DNA from 4 places in the Agrobacterium sp. 16-2014-1-2a genome. Region 2 is predicted to be linked to each of the others. Evidence: predicted binding sites of a transcription regulator. Region 2 holds the regulator's gene; each other region holds the start of a gene.
What was found. Region 2 encodes PhoB, which activates phosphate uptake and scavenging genes when phosphate is short. Its sites were predicted from a motif close to TGTCATNNANCTGTCAT; they were not measured.
Positions count from the first base shown of each region.

Region 1: a site for PhoB is predicted at 1,644-1,660, ahead of phnC (phosphonate ABC transporter ATP-binding protein). Genes of this name have one in related genera too.
Region 3: a site for PhoB is predicted at 1,367-1,383, ahead of ACQZ45_RS02820 (esterase-like activity of phytase family protein). Genes of this name have one in related genera too.
Region 4: a site for PhoB is predicted at 2,366-2,382, ahead of ACQZ45_RS03680 (DapH/DapD/GlmU-related protein). Genes of this name have one in related genera too.

Region 1 covers NZ_JBNWBX010000001.1:1,660,577-1,664,769, forward strand. The annotation lists gene phnK (phosphonate C-P lyase system protein PhnK) at 1-156, shown strand, start outside; gene phnL (phosphonate C-P lyase system protein PhnL) at 161-868, shown strand; gene ACQZ45_RS08315 (transferase hexapeptide repeat family protein) at 865-1,482, shown strand; gene phnC (phosphonate ABC transporter ATP-binding protein) at 1,719-2,579, shown strand; gene phnD (phosphonate ABC transporter substrate-binding protein) at 2,665-3,570, shown strand; gene phnE (phosphonate ABC transporter, permease protein PhnE) at 3,640-4,193, shown strand, end outside.
Region 2 covers NZ_JBNWBX010000001.1:1,420,524-1,424,716, forward strand. The annotation lists gene ACQZ45_RS07105 (aspartate aminotransferase family protein) at 1-242, opposite strand, end outside; gene ACQZ45_RS07110 (GcrA family cell cycle regulator) at 673-1,206, shown strand; gene phoB (phosphate regulon transcriptional regulator PhoB) at 1,508-2,191, opposite strand; gene phoU (phosphate signaling complex protein PhoU) at 2,223-2,948, opposite strand; gene pstB (phosphate ABC transporter ATP-binding protein PstB) at 3,047-3,862, opposite strand; gene pstA (phosphate ABC transporter permease PstA) at 3,877-4,193, opposite strand, start outside.
Region 3 covers NZ_JBNWBX010000001.1:570,795-574,987, reverse strand. The annotation lists gene lon (endopeptidase La) at 1-514, shown strand, start outside; gene hupB (DNA-binding protein HupB) at 803-1,078, shown strand; gene ACQZ45_RS02820 (esterase-like activity of phytase family protein) at 1,437-3,635, shown strand; gene ACQZ45_RS02815 (hypothetical protein) at 3,844-3,984, opposite strand.
Region 4 covers NZ_JBNWBX010000001.1:723,509-727,701, reverse strand. The annotation lists gene ACQZ45_RS03690 (RNA degradosome polyphosphate kinase) at 1-128, shown strand, start outside; gene ppx (exopolyphosphatase) at 125-1,648, shown strand; gene ACQZ45_RS03680 (DapH/DapD/GlmU-related protein) at 1,696-2,328, opposite strand; gene ACQZ45_RS03675 (hypothetical protein) at 2,518-2,832, opposite strand; gene ACQZ45_RS03670 (YunG family protein) at 3,009-3,356, opposite strand; gene ACQZ45_RS03665 (esterase-like activity of phytase family protein) at 3,516-4,193, opposite strand, start outside.

The DNA of each region.
Region 1 (4,193 bases), 240 kb from region 2:
GTCACCCATGATCTGGCGGTCGCGCGGCTGCTTTCCCATCGCATGATGGTGATGAAGGGTGGTGACGTCATCGAACACGGTCTGACAGATCGGGTGCTGGATGATCCGCGCGAACCCTACACGCAATTGCTTGTTTCCTCCATTTTGCAGGTTTGACGCCATGCCGACACCCCTTATCGTTTCGGAAGTCTTCAAAAGCTTCACCATGCATCTTCGCGATGGCATCGAACTGCCTGTTGTCCGCGATGTCAGTTTCTCCGTGTCCGGCGGAGAATGTGTCGTGCTCGGCGGCCCGTCCGGCATCGGCAAAAGCTCGATCCTGAAAATGCTCTATGGCAATTATGCCATCGACAGCGGCCAGATCCTCATCCGCCACGAGGATCAGGTCATTGACATGGGCAGCGCCTCGCCGCGCACCATCCTCGAGATTCGCCATCGCACCATCGGGTATGTCAGCCAGTTTCTGCGCACCGTGCCGCGCGTTCCGGCGATCGACGTCGTCGCCGAGCCGCTTTTTGCGCGCAAGGTTGCCGCAGAAGAGGCCCGCGAGCAGGCAGCCGTTCTGCTTTCGAAACTCAACCTGCCGCGGGAACTGTGGTCGCTGCCGCCAGCAACCTTTTCCGGCGGCGAGCAGCAGCGCGTCAACATCGCACGCGGTTTCATCACCGATCACGCGATCCTGCTTCTCGATGAACCCACCGCATCCCTGGATGCCGCCAACCGACGGGTGGTCGTGGAGATGATCGCGGAAAAGAAACGCAAGGGGACCGCCTTGCTCGGTATTTTCCATGACGAGGAAGTGCGGGAAGCCGTGGCCGATCGCGTTCTGGATGTCTCGCAATTCTCCCCCCGGAAGGCAGCGGCATGAGTGTGAAGGTCGGTCTCGAACCTGTTGTCCACGAAAGTGCCCGTGTCACCAATTCATCGATCGGCCGCTATACCGAAATTTCGGAACGCTGCCGCATCGAGGAAGTGGAGATGGGCGACTATTCCTATGTCATGCAGGACGGTGCGATCTGGTGCGCCACCATCGGCAAATTCGTCAACATCGCCGCATCCGTCCGCATCAACGCGACCAATCATCCGATGTCGCGCGCCACACTTCACCATTTCACCTACCGTGCCCGCAATTATTGGGACGACGCCGATGATGAAAATGACTTCTTCGCCGCCCGCCGCGCCAAGCGCGTGGTGATCGGCCACGATGTCTGGATCGGCCATGGCGCGACCATCCTGCCTGGCGTCACAATCGGAAACGGTGCGGTAATCGGGGCCGGTGCGGTCGTGTCGAAAGACGTTGCGCCCTATACCATCGTCGGCGGCGTACCCGCCCGGCTGATCAGGAACCGCTTCCCGGCGGACCTTGGCCAGCGCATGGACGATCTCAAATGGTGGGACTGGGACCACGCAACGCTGCGCGGCGCACTGGACGATTTCCGCACCCTCGCCGCCGAGGATTTCGTGGCGAAATACGCCGGGTAAAATCGCCCCACACCGAAGAAACTGCAGATTCCGGGGTCATGCTCCGGGGTCTCCCTAACAATGTCTGCGAGACACCCGCCGGCCTCAATCCGGTGGCACGACTACTAAAAGGTTCGCAGGCGACCACGCGCACGCCTTATCTGCGCATTCTGTAATATTTTCTTCATCAAACTGACATTCACGCTTCACGCACCGCTGTTAGGTCGAACCCCATCAGAAGAAGATTGGACGGGGAAATGAGCTTTCACCTGAAGCAAGTCACGCGCCGTTTCGGCAACCACACTGCGGTCGATTCCGTGAATGTGGAAATTCCGCAAGGCCAGATGGTTGGCGTGATTGGACGTTCTGGCGCAGGAAAGTCAACGCTGCTGCGCATGATCAACCGCCTCGTCGATCCCTCCTCGGGTTCCATTCACTTCAACGACACGGAAGTCTCTTCGCTGAAGGGTGCCGCCCTGCGCAACTGGCAGCGCGACTGCGCGATGATCTTCCAGCAGTTCAATCTGGTGCCGCGTCTCGACGTGCTCACCAATGTCATGCTCGGCCGCCTGAACCACCGTTCGACCGTGCTCAGCCTGTTCAACATCTTCACGGATGAAGAGCGCCTGATGGCGATTGCCGCCCTCGAGCGGCTCGGCATCGAGCACGTAGCCATGCAGGCGGCGGGCACGCTTTCCGGCGGCCAGCAGCAGCGCGTCGCTATCGCCCGGGCACTAATGCAGTCTCCGAAGATGGTTCTCGCCGACGAGCCGATCGCCTCTCTCGATCCCCTGAACGCCAAGATCGTCATGGACGCCCTGCGCGACATCAACGAGCGTGAAGGCATCACCGTCATAACGAATCTGCATACGCTGGATACGGCGCGCAATTATTGCGAACGCATTATCGGCATGTCGCAGGGTCGAGTCGTTTTCGACGGAACACCCGCCGAACTGACGGCGGCGGCGGTCACCGAGATTTACGGCACGGATTCACACGGCGCCGGCATCGACGAGACCATGACCTCGACCAGCATCAATATTCCCGGCGCGCAGCTTGCCGCGCGTCCGGTTCAGCAATCTGCCGGTCCCGAACCGCTGGCTCTCGCCGGGCTCTGAGGAACCGCTCAGCATCGTTTGCGCCCGCGTCAAGGGCCGATACTTCACAACAAACTCCGGCTCGCCGGAAAACAGGAGAAAGTCCATGTTGAAGAAAATCCTTCTTTCGGCAGTCGCCCTTGGCGTTCTGGCCGGTTCGGCCATGGCTCAGGACGTCAAGGTCCTGCGTATCGGTCTCGACGGTTCGGAAAATGAAGCCGACCAGATCCGCAACACGAAGTGCGTTGCGGATGGCCTCAAGGCTGCAACCGGCGTTTCCGAAGTTCAGGTTTTCCCGTCGCCGGACTATAACGGCGTTATCCAGGGCCTGCTCGGCGGCACCATCGACATTGCATCCATGGGCGCTTCTTCCTACGCCAAGATCGCTATTGCCGATCCCAAGGCCGTCGATCCGATCCTGACCTATACCGGCTCTGACGGTTCGAGCGGCTACTACACGATCATGGTTGCCCGCAAGGACAGCGGCATCAAGTCTCTGGCTGACGCCAAGGGCAAGAAGATCGGCTTCGCCGACCCTGACTCCACTTCCGGCTTCCTCGTCCCGAACGTATCGATCCCGAAGGAAACCGGCGTTCCGGTCAAGGAATATTTCTCCGAAACCGGCTTCGGCGGCGGCCATGAGAACCTCGTTCTCGCCGTTCTCGACAAAAAGTTCGACGTCGGCACGACATTCGGTTCTGGCGTCGGCAAGTGGGAAGAAGGCTACTCCGGCGGCAACCTTCACCAGATGGTCAAGAAGGGCAACCTCGACATGGACGATATCGTTCAGGTCTGGAAGTCCCCGCTGATCCCGAACGGTCCGCTTCTCGTTGCCAACAAGATCGGTGACAGCATGAAGCAGAAGGTCGAAGACTTCTTCATGGAACTTCCGAAGAAGGATCTCGCCTGCTTCCAGGGTTACACCCAGGGCAAGAACACTGCCTACATCAAGGTCGACCCGGCTTTCTACCAGACGATCATCGACGCCCGTAAGTCCGTTATCGGCGGCTGATCCTCAGATCATATCCGGAAGCGGCGGTGCCTTGCGGCATCGCCGCTTTTGCCAATAAAGGAAAGCGGCATGGCGACCACACTGCAACATGGTACCCTCACGCCCGAGGGATTGAGCGCATCGTCCCGAACGGTGATGCGTCATTATCAACAGCAGCTTAGGACACGGCGGATTTATACCGTTATGTCGCTCGTTATCTTCCTCATCGTCCTTGCCGCCTCACTGAATTTCGCCAATGAGGCCAATTCGGGCAAGTTCTTCGAGCGCCTGCCATATTTTTTCGACTTCATGAAAACATTCGTGCCGGATAGCCCGCTCGAGGTCTTCCGGGCGATGTTCGACCTGCCGTCGCCCTATGACAACGGTTCGCTGAAATACAACTATGTCGCGGATCGCGTTTACATCACCAACGGTTTCTACATACCGCATTTCATCTATCAGCTGATCATCACGCTCAACATCGCGCTGGTCTCGACGATAATAGGCACGACCTTCGCATTTGTGCTGTGCTTTTTTGCCTCCACAAACCTTATCGGTGCCGGCCTCGTGCGCTGGGTGGTACGCCGGGTAATGGAGATCCTGCGCGCCTTTCCGGAGATCGTCGTCGCGGGATTGCTGACTGC
Region 2 (4,193 bases):
GCGAGTTTTTCCTGTCCCGGCACTTCATAAAGGTTCGAGACGTGCCAGACCTTCTCGGCCTGCGTCTTGATCGCATCAACGAGGTGAGGATGGGCGTGGCCCAGCGAGTTGACAGCGACACCGGCCGCAAAATCCAGATATCGCTCGCCGCTTTCCGTGAACAGCCATACACCCTCACCGCGCTCGAAGCGCAGGGGGGCTCTTGAAAACGTATCAAACAATGGCGCGCCGGCTTCGGCCATGGCTGTATCACTCCTTGCGCAGATGCGCTGTCAAACTGTTGTCAATAGGCTTGCGGGGTTATCCCTCGCCTGAAAATCAAAATGCCGCCTTGCGGCGGCAGGGGCACTATTGTCACTTCGTTTGCCGATGTCAACAAAAGTCAGCGTTTCCCGGGCTTCTCAAGCACTAGTATGCGGCGGCGGGCCAGCCCCAAGGTGTTGCCTTTCAGACTCAATACGCCAGCAAGTTGGGGAAAACCGGAAAATCGATTCCAGATGATTCCCGCGACTCTTGCCACGGAGTCGGGCTGGCACTAGGTTAATCGCTAATTACTAGACTGCATTGCGGCGGAACTAGTCACCGAAAATCAGGCGGAAACCACGCTTGCGGCATGCGCGCGAGACGGAGAGGGATTCTGCCGAAAATACACGCGACAAGCGGAGAAGCGGCATGAACTGGACAGACGAACGAGTCGAAAAGCTCAAGAAATTGTGGTCCGAGGGCCTTAGCGCCAGCCAGATTGCAGCGCAGCTGGGCGGCGTCAGCCGTAATGCCGTGATCGGCAAGGTCCATCGTCTCAATCTGCCGGGACGCGTCAAGGCTGGCGGTCCAGTGACTTCGGCACGCTCCGCGCCGAAGCGCACAGCTGCCCCTGCCCCGCGCGCGACGACTTTCGCAGGTCGCGTCAACGCGGCACCGGCGCGTATCCTCACCCGTTCGAACGCGGCAACGGCGCTGCACGAGGAGATCGATATCGAGACCGCGCAGGTGCTCGATTACGTTCCTTCCAAGAACGTTGTCACGCCGATTTCCCGTCGCCTGACGCTGACGGAACTGACCGAGCGCACCTGCAAATGGCCGGTTGGCGATCCGCTGAAGGACGACTTCCATTTCTGCGGTTGTGAGGCGCTGGAATCTTCGCCCTATTGCAAGTTCCATGCGAAACTCGCCTACCAGCCGGTGAGCGAGCGCCGCAAGGCTTGAGTGTTGCGGCACGCATTCAGCACTCAAAAATTACGGGCCTTCGGGCCCGTTTTTTTTATGACAAAAATCAAGCCGCTTTCTGGGGCGACTTGATGGCAGGCCACACCCTTTCCCCTTACTATTGGGCGTGACCCTTCAATCCGGATTTCAACGCGCAGCCGATCTTCTCCGGTCAAAACGGACAATGGCATCGAGTTTGGCGGATATTCACATTGAAAAAGCCCGAAACCGTTTCAGATTTCGGGCTTCCTGATTTTTTGGTGCACTACTTCGCCAGCGAAACCACCTGGTTCCGCGTCGCTCAGGCTTCCATAGAATATCCCGCGCCACGCACCGTGCGGATGACATCCTGCATGTGCGAGAAATTCAGGGCCTTGCGCAGACGTCCGACGTGCACATCGACAGTGCGCTCGTCGACATAGATATCATGACCCCAGACGCCATCCAGCAATTGCGAGCGGGAAAACACCCGACCCGGCGACGTCATCAGGAATTCCAGCAAGCGGAATTCCGTCGGGCCGAGGCGCACTTCGCGGCTTTTGCGGTGAACGCGATGGGTCTCGCGATCCAGTTCGATATCGCCGCATTTGAGCACCGACGACAGAACCTCGGGACGGGCCCGGCGCAACATGGCCTTGACCCGGGCCATGAGTTCCGGCGTCGAGAACGGCTTGACGACATAATCGTCAGCGCCGGTAGCGAGACCGCGAACCCGTTCGCTCTCTTCGCCACGCGCCGTCAGCATGATGATGGGCAGGCGTTCTGTTTCCGGCCGCATTCTCAAGCGCCGGCATAGTTCGATACCGGAGACACCGGGCAACATCCAGTCCAGGATGAGAAGATCCGGAATGCGCTCCTGCAGCCTGATTTCCGCCTCATCGCCACGGGGTATCGTGTCGACGTCGTATCCCTCAGCCTCGAGATTGTAACGAAGCAGGACGCTCAACGCTTCCTCGTCTTCCACAACTGCAATCTTGGGCACCATATGCTGAACTCCGCAAGCTTCTGCTTGTCTGTTACTCGGTCACCGAACCAAGCGTGTTGGAACTGTCGTCCTTCGGACGCTCGCCCTCCGGCTGGCTGCCGGTGGTCATGTAATAGATCGTCTCTGCGATATTGGTCGCATGATCGCCGATACGCTCGATGTTCTTGGCGCAGAACAGAAGATGCGTGCAGGTGGTGATGTTGCGCGGGTCTTCCATCATGTAGGTCAGAAGCTCCCGGAAGAGCGACGTGTACATGGCATCGATTTCCTCGTCGCGTTCACGGATCGCATTGGCCTTTTCGGCGGAACGCGTGGAATAGACGTCGAGGACTTCCTTGAGCTGCACCAGCGCCAGGTCGGACAGATGCTCGATGCCGCGGGCGAGCTTGCGCGGAACGCCGGTGCCGGCGACAGCGATAACGCGCTTGGCCGTGTTCTTGCCAAGATCGCCGACGCGTTCGAGATCGGCGGCGATACGCAGGGTGCCGATGATCTCGCGAAGGTCTGCCGCCATCGGCTGACGCTTGGCGATGGTTACGATCGCCTTGTCGCCGATTTCGCGCTCAGCGTGGTCGAGAATGGTATCGTCCGAAATGACTTTCTGCGCGAGCGCAGCATCGGAATTGACGAGTGCGCGCACGGCGTCACCGCACATCTGCTCGGCAAGACCGCCCATTTCGGCGATGCGGCGCGTCAGAAACTTCAGTTCGTCGTCATAGGCAGACAGGATATGCGAATGGGTCGTTGTCTGTGTCATGGTCTATTCCTCCGGCTTGGCCTGCATGCGCGTGCCCAACAGCGGGGCACGGCAGAGGCACCAGTCTTGTACGGTTACGATAAAGCACCGGCCGGGGATCAGCCGAAGCGGCCCATGATGTAGTCCTGCGTGCGCTGGTCGTCCGGATTGGTGAACATCTTGTCGGTTTCGTTTTCTTCGACAAGATGACCAAGATGGAACATGGCCGTACGCTGGGAAACGCGCGCCGCCTGCTGCATGGAGTGCGTGACGATGACGATGGTGTAGTTGGTGCGCAGTTCGTGGATCAGTTCCTCGACCTTCGCAGTCGCGATCGGATCCAGCGCCGAGCACGGCTCGTCCATCAGGATCACTTCCGGGCTGACGGCAACCGCGCGTGCGATGCACAGACGCTGCTGCTGGCCACCGGAGAGGCCCGTGCCGGATTCCAGCAAACGATCCTTCACCTCGTTCCAGAGACCCGCTTTCTGCAAGCTATGCTCGACGATCTGGTCCATATCCGCCTTGTTGCGGGCGAGACCATGGATACGCGGGCCGTAGGCGATGTTCTCATAAATCGTCTTCGGAAACGGGTTCGGCTTCTGGAACACCATGCCGACGCGGGCACGCAGTTCCACGACGTCGATCTGCTGATCGTAGATATCGTCGGTATCGAGCGTGATCTTGCCGGTGACCCGGCAACCGTCGATCGTGTCGTTCATGCGGTTCAAGGTGCGCAGGAAAGTGGATTTACCGCAACCGGACGGGCCGATAAGTGCAGTCACCGTGTTTTCGCGGACATTGAGGTTCACGTCGTAAAGCGCGCGCTTTTCGCCGTAATAAACCGAAACATCCTTGCCGATCATCTTGTATGAGACTTCATTCATTTTCTTGTCCAGCGCCTTTTCAACTGCTGCTTCCGACAACATGTTCATTGCTCTAGCTCCCTCTACCAGCGCCGCTCAAAGCGGCGACGCAACAGGATTGCGCCAACATTCATGAGAATGAGGAACAGAAGCAGGATGATGATAGCGCCAGATGTCCGTTCGACAAAGGCGCGCTCAGCTTCGTTCGCCCACATGTAAATCTGCACCGGCAGGGCCGTGGACGGATCCATAGGCGTTGTCGGATAGTTCGCGACGAATGCCACCATGCCGATCAGAAGCAGCGGCGCCGTTTCGCCCAGTGCGTGGGCGAGACCGATGATGGTGCCGGTCAGAATGCCAGGCATTGCCAGCGGCAGGACGTGATGGAAAATCGTCTGCA
Region 3 (4,193 bases), 850 kb from region 2:
GAAGGAATCCATTTCGGCAGCGGCATCTTATGTCCGCTCGCGCGCCGTGGACTTCGGCATCGAACCGCCGCGTTTCGACAAGAGCGACATTCACGTTCACGTTCCGGAAGGGGCTACCCCGAAGGATGGACCGTCTGCCGGTGTTGCCATGGCAACCGCCATCGTCTCCATCATGACCGGTATCCCGGTCTCCAAGGATGTGGCGATGACGGGCGAGATCACGCTTCGTGGTCGCGTGCTGCCAATCGGCGGCCTGAAGGAAAAGCTGCTTGCGGCGCTTCGCGGCGGCATCAAGAAGGTGCTCATCCCGGAAGAAAACGCCAAGGACCTGGCGGATATTCCTGATAATGTGAAGAACGAGATGGAGATCATCCCGGTTTCTCGCATGGGTGAGGTCATCAAGCACGCGCTGCTTCGCATGCCCGAGCCAATCGAGTGGGACGGCAGCATCGAAACGCCTGTTATCGCAACTGTCGACGGTGTCGACGAGGGCGGACAGACGATCGCACATTGATTGCCACATCGTTGTGAAAGCCAGAATCGGTTTTCGCGACACCTGTGCATAGATTCAATGTGTTAGATGCCGAAAGGCGCGATGCTTCTTTGATGCTCGCAGAACTGGTGCGAAATTGGCACGTTTAAGGGAAAGGCCGGCAGAAATGTCGGCCTTTTTTGTGAAAAACCCCGCAGACCCCTTGTTTTTCAGGCGATTCCAGCGCTTTTGAGTTGCTGCGCGCGGATACAGACGTATTCTGCGCCGGCTTAATTTGAGTCGTTTCAAACCATTGAAAGGGGTGGAAACATGAACAAGAACGAGCTCGTCTCTGCTGTTGCCGAAAAGGCTGGTCTCACGAAGGCAGATGCTGCTTCCGCTGTTGATGCCGTATTCGAAACCGTACAGAACGAACTGAAGAGCGGTGGCGACATCCGTCTCGCTGGCTTCGGCAGCTTCTCCGTAAGCCGTCGTGAAGCCTCCAAGGGTCGTAACCCTTCCACGGGTGCTGAAGTCGATATCCCGGCTCGCAACGTACCGAAGTTTTCCGCAGGCAAGGGCCTGAAGGACGCCGTCAACTCGTAAGGTTTCCGAAAGGCCGTGACGTCCGGCGGCGGGCGGGCGGCTTTTCAGGTTCACGAGGAAACATGTTTTGACGCCCTGACGCCATCATGCCGGCACGTAAACCGGGCGGCTTTTCGAATTGCTTTTTCGGATAGCCCTTTTTTCGAACCGGCAAGATGTACTTGAAAGTAGGAGAGCGCGCCTGTGTAGCCTCCATCCGGTCACACGGCGCTCTGATACGCGGAATGTGCGCACGAACAGGAAAGCCCGGCCTTCATGGTCGGGCTTTTTGATTCCTCCGACAGGAAATGTCATGCCGCTGTCATGTCTCTGACGCAGAAGCCATAGGGTGTTTTTTTGGATCCAAGGGGGATTTATAATGGCGTTCCGACTTTCTCAGATGGCTTTGACTGCTGCTCTGCTCACGTCCGCGGCCTTTCCGGCTGCTGCCGAGCCGGTTTTCAACCGCATCGCATCTTTCCCGGTCGTAAAGAACCTGCCAGCGGACAAGGACGCGAAGGCCGTCACTTCAGCTGAAATCGTAACCGCCAGCGAAGATGGCAAGACACTGATCTATTCGGACAGCCCGCTTGGCGGCATTGGATTCGTTGACATCACCGACGCCAAGGCACCCAAGGCTGGCGGCGCGTTGCTGCTGGAAGGCGAACCGACCTCGGTTGCCGTTGCTGGCGCCAAGGTTCTGGCCGGTGTCAACACGTCCGAAAACCGCGCCAAGCCGTCCGGCAAGCTGGTGACGGTCGATATCGCCACCAAGAAGATTGAAGCGAGCTGCGATCTCGGCGGCCAGCCAGATTCTGTCGCAATTTCCCCGGACAAGACCTTCGCCGCTATCGCGATCGAAAACGAACGCGATGAAGAGGTGAACGAAGGCGCCCTGCCACAGATGCCGGCCGGTTATTTGGTGACGGTCGGTCTGAAAAACGGCGTTGCCGACTGCGCGACGCTGAAGAAGATCGACGTGACCGGCCTTGCCGAAATCTCCCCGGAAGATCCGGAGCCGGAATTCGTCTCGATCAATGCCAATGGCGAGATCGCGCTCACGCTGCAGGAAAACAACCACATCGTCGTCATCGACGGCAAGACCGGTACGGTAAAGACGCATTTCTCCGCCGGCACGGTTGATCTGGAAGGCGTCGACACGAAGACGGACGGCCAGATCAAGTTCACCGACAAGCAGGAAGGCCGCAAGCGTGAGCCAGATGCCGTGAAGTGGCTGGACAATGACCGCATCGTCATCGCCAATGAGGGTGACTGGCAGGGCGGCGCGCGCGGCTTCACCATTTTCGACAAGACCGGCAAGCTTCTTTATGAAGCCGGTGCCACCCTTGAGCACGCTGCCGCCAGCATCGGCCACTATCCGGAAAAGCGCTCCAAGGCCAAGGGCATCGAGCCGGAAGGTCTGGAGGCGGCAACCTTCGATGGCCAGAAGTACTTCTTCGTTCTTGCCGAGCGCGCGTCTCTCGCTGCGGTCTACAAGGATACGGGCGGCACACCGGAACTGGTCCAGCTTCTGCCCTCGGGCATTTCGCCTGAAGGCGCCGTCGCCATTCCGTCGCGCAATCTTCTCGTCACTGCCAACGAAGCCGATCTCGTCGAAGATGGCGGCGCTCGCTCGCATGTCATGATCTATGAACGCGCAGAAGGCCAGATTGCCTACCCGCAGCTCGCTTCCGCCACCGTTGATGGCGCACCGATCGGCTGGGGCGCTCTCTCCGGTCTGGTGGGCGATGCTGAAAAGCCTGGCATCCTCTATGCCGTGTCCGACTCGGTCTATGGAAACCAGCCGTCGATCTACACCATCGACGCAACGAAGAAGCCCGCCACCATAACCAGCGCCCTGCGCATCAAGCGCGACGGTATCGCAGCTCAGAAACTCGACATCGAAGGCATTACGCTTGACGGTAAGGGCGGCTTCTGGCTGGCCTCGGAAGGTGACAGTGCCAAGCTCGTGCCCCACGCACTCTACAATGTCAGCGCCAAGGGCGAGATCAAGGCTGAGATCGCTCTGCCGAAGGAACTGCTGGCTGGCGAAACCCGCTTCGGTTTCGAAGGCGTGACCATGATCGGCAAGGGCGACGACGCGACGCTGTGGATGGCCGTACAGCGCGAGTGGGGCACGGACGAGAAGGGTTTCGTCAAGCTCGTCTCCTACAATCCGAAGTCCAAGGAATGGGGCGCCGTGCGTTACCCGCTCGACAAGACCGAGGCAGGCTGGGTCGGCCTTTCTGAAATCACCGCACAGGGCGACTATGTCTATATCGTCGAGCGCGACAATCAGGTCGGTGACAAGGCAAAGATCAAGAAGCTTTACCGCGTCGCGATCGCTGACCTGAAGCCGGGCAAGATCGGTGGCGAACTGCCGCTGGTGGCCAAGCAGGAAGCACATGATTTCCTGCCGGACCTCAAGGCCCAGACGAATGGCTATACCGTTGACAAGCTGGAAGGCTTCACCTTCGACAAGGCAGGAACGGCCTATGTCGTCACTGACAATGACGGCGTCGACGGATCTTCCGGCGAAACGCTGTTCTTTACCGTCGATCTAAAGGCGATCAACTGATCGGTCCGAATAGAATCGCAAATGAGAAAAGCCGGGCATAGCCCGGCTTTTTTGTGCGGCGGAAGAAACCCCGATCTGGGGAATGCCGATTCCCCACGATGAGTCGCATACCAGCCGTTAAAACCGGCATGGTCGCGTCGCTATCGCATAATCGAGGGTGTTATCCGGAGGACTTCCATGAATGTGCAGTGGACCAGATCGCTAGAGATCACCGCCCCATGGAATTCTTGCTTTTGGGAGTGCTGTCTTTTTCCGAGTCCTGCTGGACCCAGCGGAAAAAAATATAAACAGGCAGCGCAATAAGCGCGAGTGTTACAAACGCGTCGACCGACATGGTTTCATCCATCATTTATACCGTTCATCATGAAACGGCTCGAAAACAATGCATGAAATCTCTTTAAAAAGTCTGAATCTGCTTATTTTTCGGGATGTTGCGGGGTGGCACACCTATTGGAGCCGGCCTGTATGAATGTGAAACAGGAGTGCCGATCTGGCATAGACTCACGCCGGAAAAGCCGCTTCACCAGCCCAAGGCCGCGGCCGTCTACAGAATCGGGG
Region 4 (4,193 bases), 700 kb from region 2:
AACCGTTCAACGCGCAGCACTATTTCATGACCAATCCCAGCCTTTCCGGACGTGGTGAAGCCCTGAAATCAAGTGCGCCCAAATTGATTGCCGGGTTGATTTCTTCCCGCAAGAAACAGGCTGAATGACTCGATCAGAAGCACAGGGGCGGCTGACCGGCCTTGCCCCCGTTTCCGTCATAGATATTGGTTCGAACTCCGTTCGTCTCGTCGTATATGAAGGTCTTTCCCGCGCGCCCGCCGTGCTGTTCAACGAAAAGGTCCTTTGCGGTCTCGGCAAGGGACTGGCCCTCACGGGCCGGATGCATGAGGAAGGCGTCAGCCGGGCGTTGATGGCACTTCGTCGCTTCCATGCGCTTTCCGAACAGGCGCAGGCGCAGCAACTCTACGTACTGGCGACAGCGGCAGCGCGTGAAGCGGAAAACGGCCCGGATTTCATCCGTGAAGCCGAAGCCATACTTGGTTGCGAGATCGAGGTGCTGTCCGGCGAAAAGGAAGCGCTTTATTCCGCCTATGGCGTGATTAGCGGTTTCCACGACCCGGATGGCATTGCAGGCGACCTGGGCGGCGGTTCGCTGGAACTCATCGACATCAAGGGCAAGAACTGTGGCGAGGGCATCACCCTGCCGCTCGGCGGCCTTCGGTTGTCGGAGCAATCGGATGGCTCGCTGGAGAAGGCGACGACCATTGCCCGCAAGCACGTCAAATCCTTCGCAAAGCTGCTGGCGGCCGGCGAGGGGCGTACCTTTTATGCCGTGGGCGGCACGTGGCGAAACATCGCCAAGCTGCACATGGAGATCACGGGTTATCCGCTGCACATGATGCAGGGATATGAATTGCCGCTGGCGGAAATGCTGAATTTTCTGGAAGAAGTCATCGTCTCCAGGGACAGCAAGGACCCGGCCTGGCAGGCGGTCTCCAAGAACCGCCGTTCGCTTCTGCCGTTCGGCGCCATCGCCATGCGTGAAGTTCTAAAGGCGATGAAGCCGGCAACGATCGCCTTCTCGGCGCAGGGCGTGCGCGAAGGTTATCTTTATTCGCTGCTGACGGAAGCGGAGCGGGATACCGACCCGCTGCTGGTCACGGCCGACGAGCTTGCCATTCTGCGTGCCCGTTCGCCCGAACATGCGCGCGAACTGGCCGACTGGAGCGGCCGCACCTTTCCGGTCTTCGGCATCGAGGAGACGGAAGAGGAAAGCCGTTACCGGCAGGCGGCCTGCCTTCTGGCCGATATCAGCTGGCGTGCACATCCGGACTATCGCGGCCTCCAGGCGCTCAACATCATCGCCCACTCCTCCTTCGTGGCGATCACCCATCCGGGCCGCGCTTACATTGCGCTTGCCAATTATTACCGCTTCGAAGGGTTGAACGACAACGGCACCACACAGCCGCTCGCCGCCATGGCGGGTGACCGCCTGCTGGAACTAGGCAAGTTGCTCGGCGGCCTGCTGCGCGTCGTTTACCTCTTCTCAGCCTCCATGCCCGGTGTCGTCGATCACCTGAAATTCCGCAAATCCACCAATCCGGATCTGGATCTGGAATTCGTCGTACCACACGCCTATTGCGATTTTGCCGGCGAGCGTCTGGACGGACGCCTGCAGCAACTGGCGAAGCTGACGGGCAAGCGGTTGGCGTTTGTGTTCGAGTAAGGGGCAGACGCCGGCCATTTGGCACCGCAGACAGTTGTGGAGCTATACTAGGACCAGCGCTGACAAAAGGCGTCGATATCGCTTGATTGAAAGTCGGCTAGCCGCGCCATGATCGTCTCGAAGGGCCAGTCCCACCAGGCGATTTTGGCAAGCTTCCCCGCCACGGTTTGCGAAAACCGCTCGCGAATGATCTTCGCGGGAACACCGCCGACGATGGTGTAGGGCGGCACGTCCTTGGTGACGACCGCGCCTGCTGCGAGCACGGCGCCGTCTCCAACCTTCACGCCCGGCAGCACGATGACCCCGTGACCGATCCAGACATCGTGACCGATGACGGCGCGATCCTCCTTGCGGCGATCGAAAAAAGCGTCGTCGCGCACCGCCTCTGTAGCGTAATATTCCGGGCAGTAGCTGAAACGGTGCATGGACGGTCGGTCCATTGGATGGTTCGGTGCGCCAATCCTGACGTCCGCGGCAATAGCGCAGAATTTCCCGATTGTCGCATCACCGACAATACAACGGGGTCCGAGGTAAGAGTAATTCCCGAGTTCGACGTTGTGCAGAGAGGTATCGGCCAAAATTTCGCAGCAGCTACCTATGTTCGAGTCCCTTATGCTTGCCGTCGAATGGATGACTGTCTCTGCGAGCTTGGGGCGATTGAGTTGTGCGGTTGAGTGCATGCCTGTCTCCGGATTTCGGCCTGCGTAACCGGGGACTATGAAGGGCGTATGACGTGAAATTGCGAAGGCAAGCCGATTAGGCCAGATATCCGTTTGAAATGCAGATCGTGTGCGCGCGCTTTGCGTGGAACGAAATCTGGCTTCATACAGCGCGGTCAGCCGCCGGAACCATCCGCGGTCGCAGCTTTTTTACTTCCAGTAATGGTCGGATATGTTTTGGGCATTCTGAATGATGTGACGCGCGACTTCGGGATCTCCGCCCTCGAATGTTTCCAGGTCGGCTCCGCATAACAGCAGGAAAAGCTGCTGGTGTGCGACAGCGGCAAAATAGTCATGAGGCGGTGGCTGTATTTCAGACCCGATTGACTGGAGTTCGTCAGCAGCCTGTTTGCTTGCCTGCTCAAGCGCTGCGAAAATAGTGGACACCATCGCCGATTCTGTCCGTTGCAATATATCCTGAACCTGCCGTTCGGCGGGCGTCAGGACCGGGCAGCTCTCACTCATCGCACAACTCTCCTCTCGGCACGCCTCGTTTACCTGCGGTACTATGCCATGGATTGTGTCTGCTTTGAGAGGAGAAGCTGAAGTTGTGGATTTGAAACCGCAAACGAAAAACACGACAGACCGAAATCGGTTTGTCGCCGAGACAAACCGGTCGCCTCGCTACAAGCCGTTATTATTCAACCGTGCCCCAGCGCCTTCCTGATACAGGCGCTGAGATAGGCATATTGCAGGGGCGTGGCCCTTGCCATCGCCTCCGTGCGGGTGGCGGGCCTGTCCTCGTAACCGACCGGAATATCGAACTGGGTGAAGGTGAAATCCCAGCGGGTGCCGTTGACGATATTGTAGAAATGGTCGGCGCCGCTAACGACGGTTTTGGCGAGGTCGCCACCGAAAATATCCTGCACCACAAGAGCTGTAACGCCGCCTTGCCCCCTGGCTGGGTTTTCTCTCGACCACAGGCTGCTGGTTTCGAGCGACCAGCTTTTCCTCAGGGCGTAATACAGTCGTTCGGCATTGTCCTGCATGACGGGTCTTTCCTGTTTCGGAACCGGGTTCCGGGTCAGGTTGGGTCGGTACAATAACGGAGCGCCTCGCTTCCTTTTTCAGGCCGCAGGAACGCTCCGTTCAGTTGAGATTGCGCCGATGCGCTGACGGTGCCGGAACGAATTCCGGCACCCTTTTCCTCACTTCGCGTCGAGAAGGTCCTTGACTTCCAGCAGGGCGAACTCGTTGTCGTCAGCCTTGTCCAGCGCACGACCGGCCGAGAAGGGCAGGTTGTTGTCGTTGCCGACGATGATATGGGTGGCGTCGACACGGTCGACATTCTCGATGGTCACGAACGGCATGTCGTAGAAACCGTTGCCGCCGCCCTGACGCTTCCTGTTATCAGGATCGGAGATCTTCAGCAGATCGATATAGCCGATCTTGCGCGCCGCCTTGCCGGCATTGGCGTCGTTGAATTCGATCTTGTAGATGCGCTTGACCTTGGAAGGCACGGCAAAGCAGTTTACGTCCGGCTTTTTCGGGTCGGCGCAGGCTTTGTCGGCGGTGCCGGCGCCATTGTCACGCTCGATGACCAGCGCGGTGCTCTCGTCCAGCATGTTGAAATCGCCGATGGCTTCGCCACCTTGCGCCAGCGGGTAGAGCCAGGTGCGGCCTGTCCATTCCTTCTTGGCGGTATCGAGCTCGATGATGCGAAGGGCGGTTGAGCCGTCTTCGGTCTTTTCGACCTGACCTTCGGCGGTGTAGAGCGGGCCTTCGAGAAGGCCGTAAAGCTTCGAGCCGTCCTTGGAGAGCGCCATGCCTTCATAACCACCTGATCGTTTCAGGTTGAAAGCGGGCATTTTCTGCGTGGGGTTGCC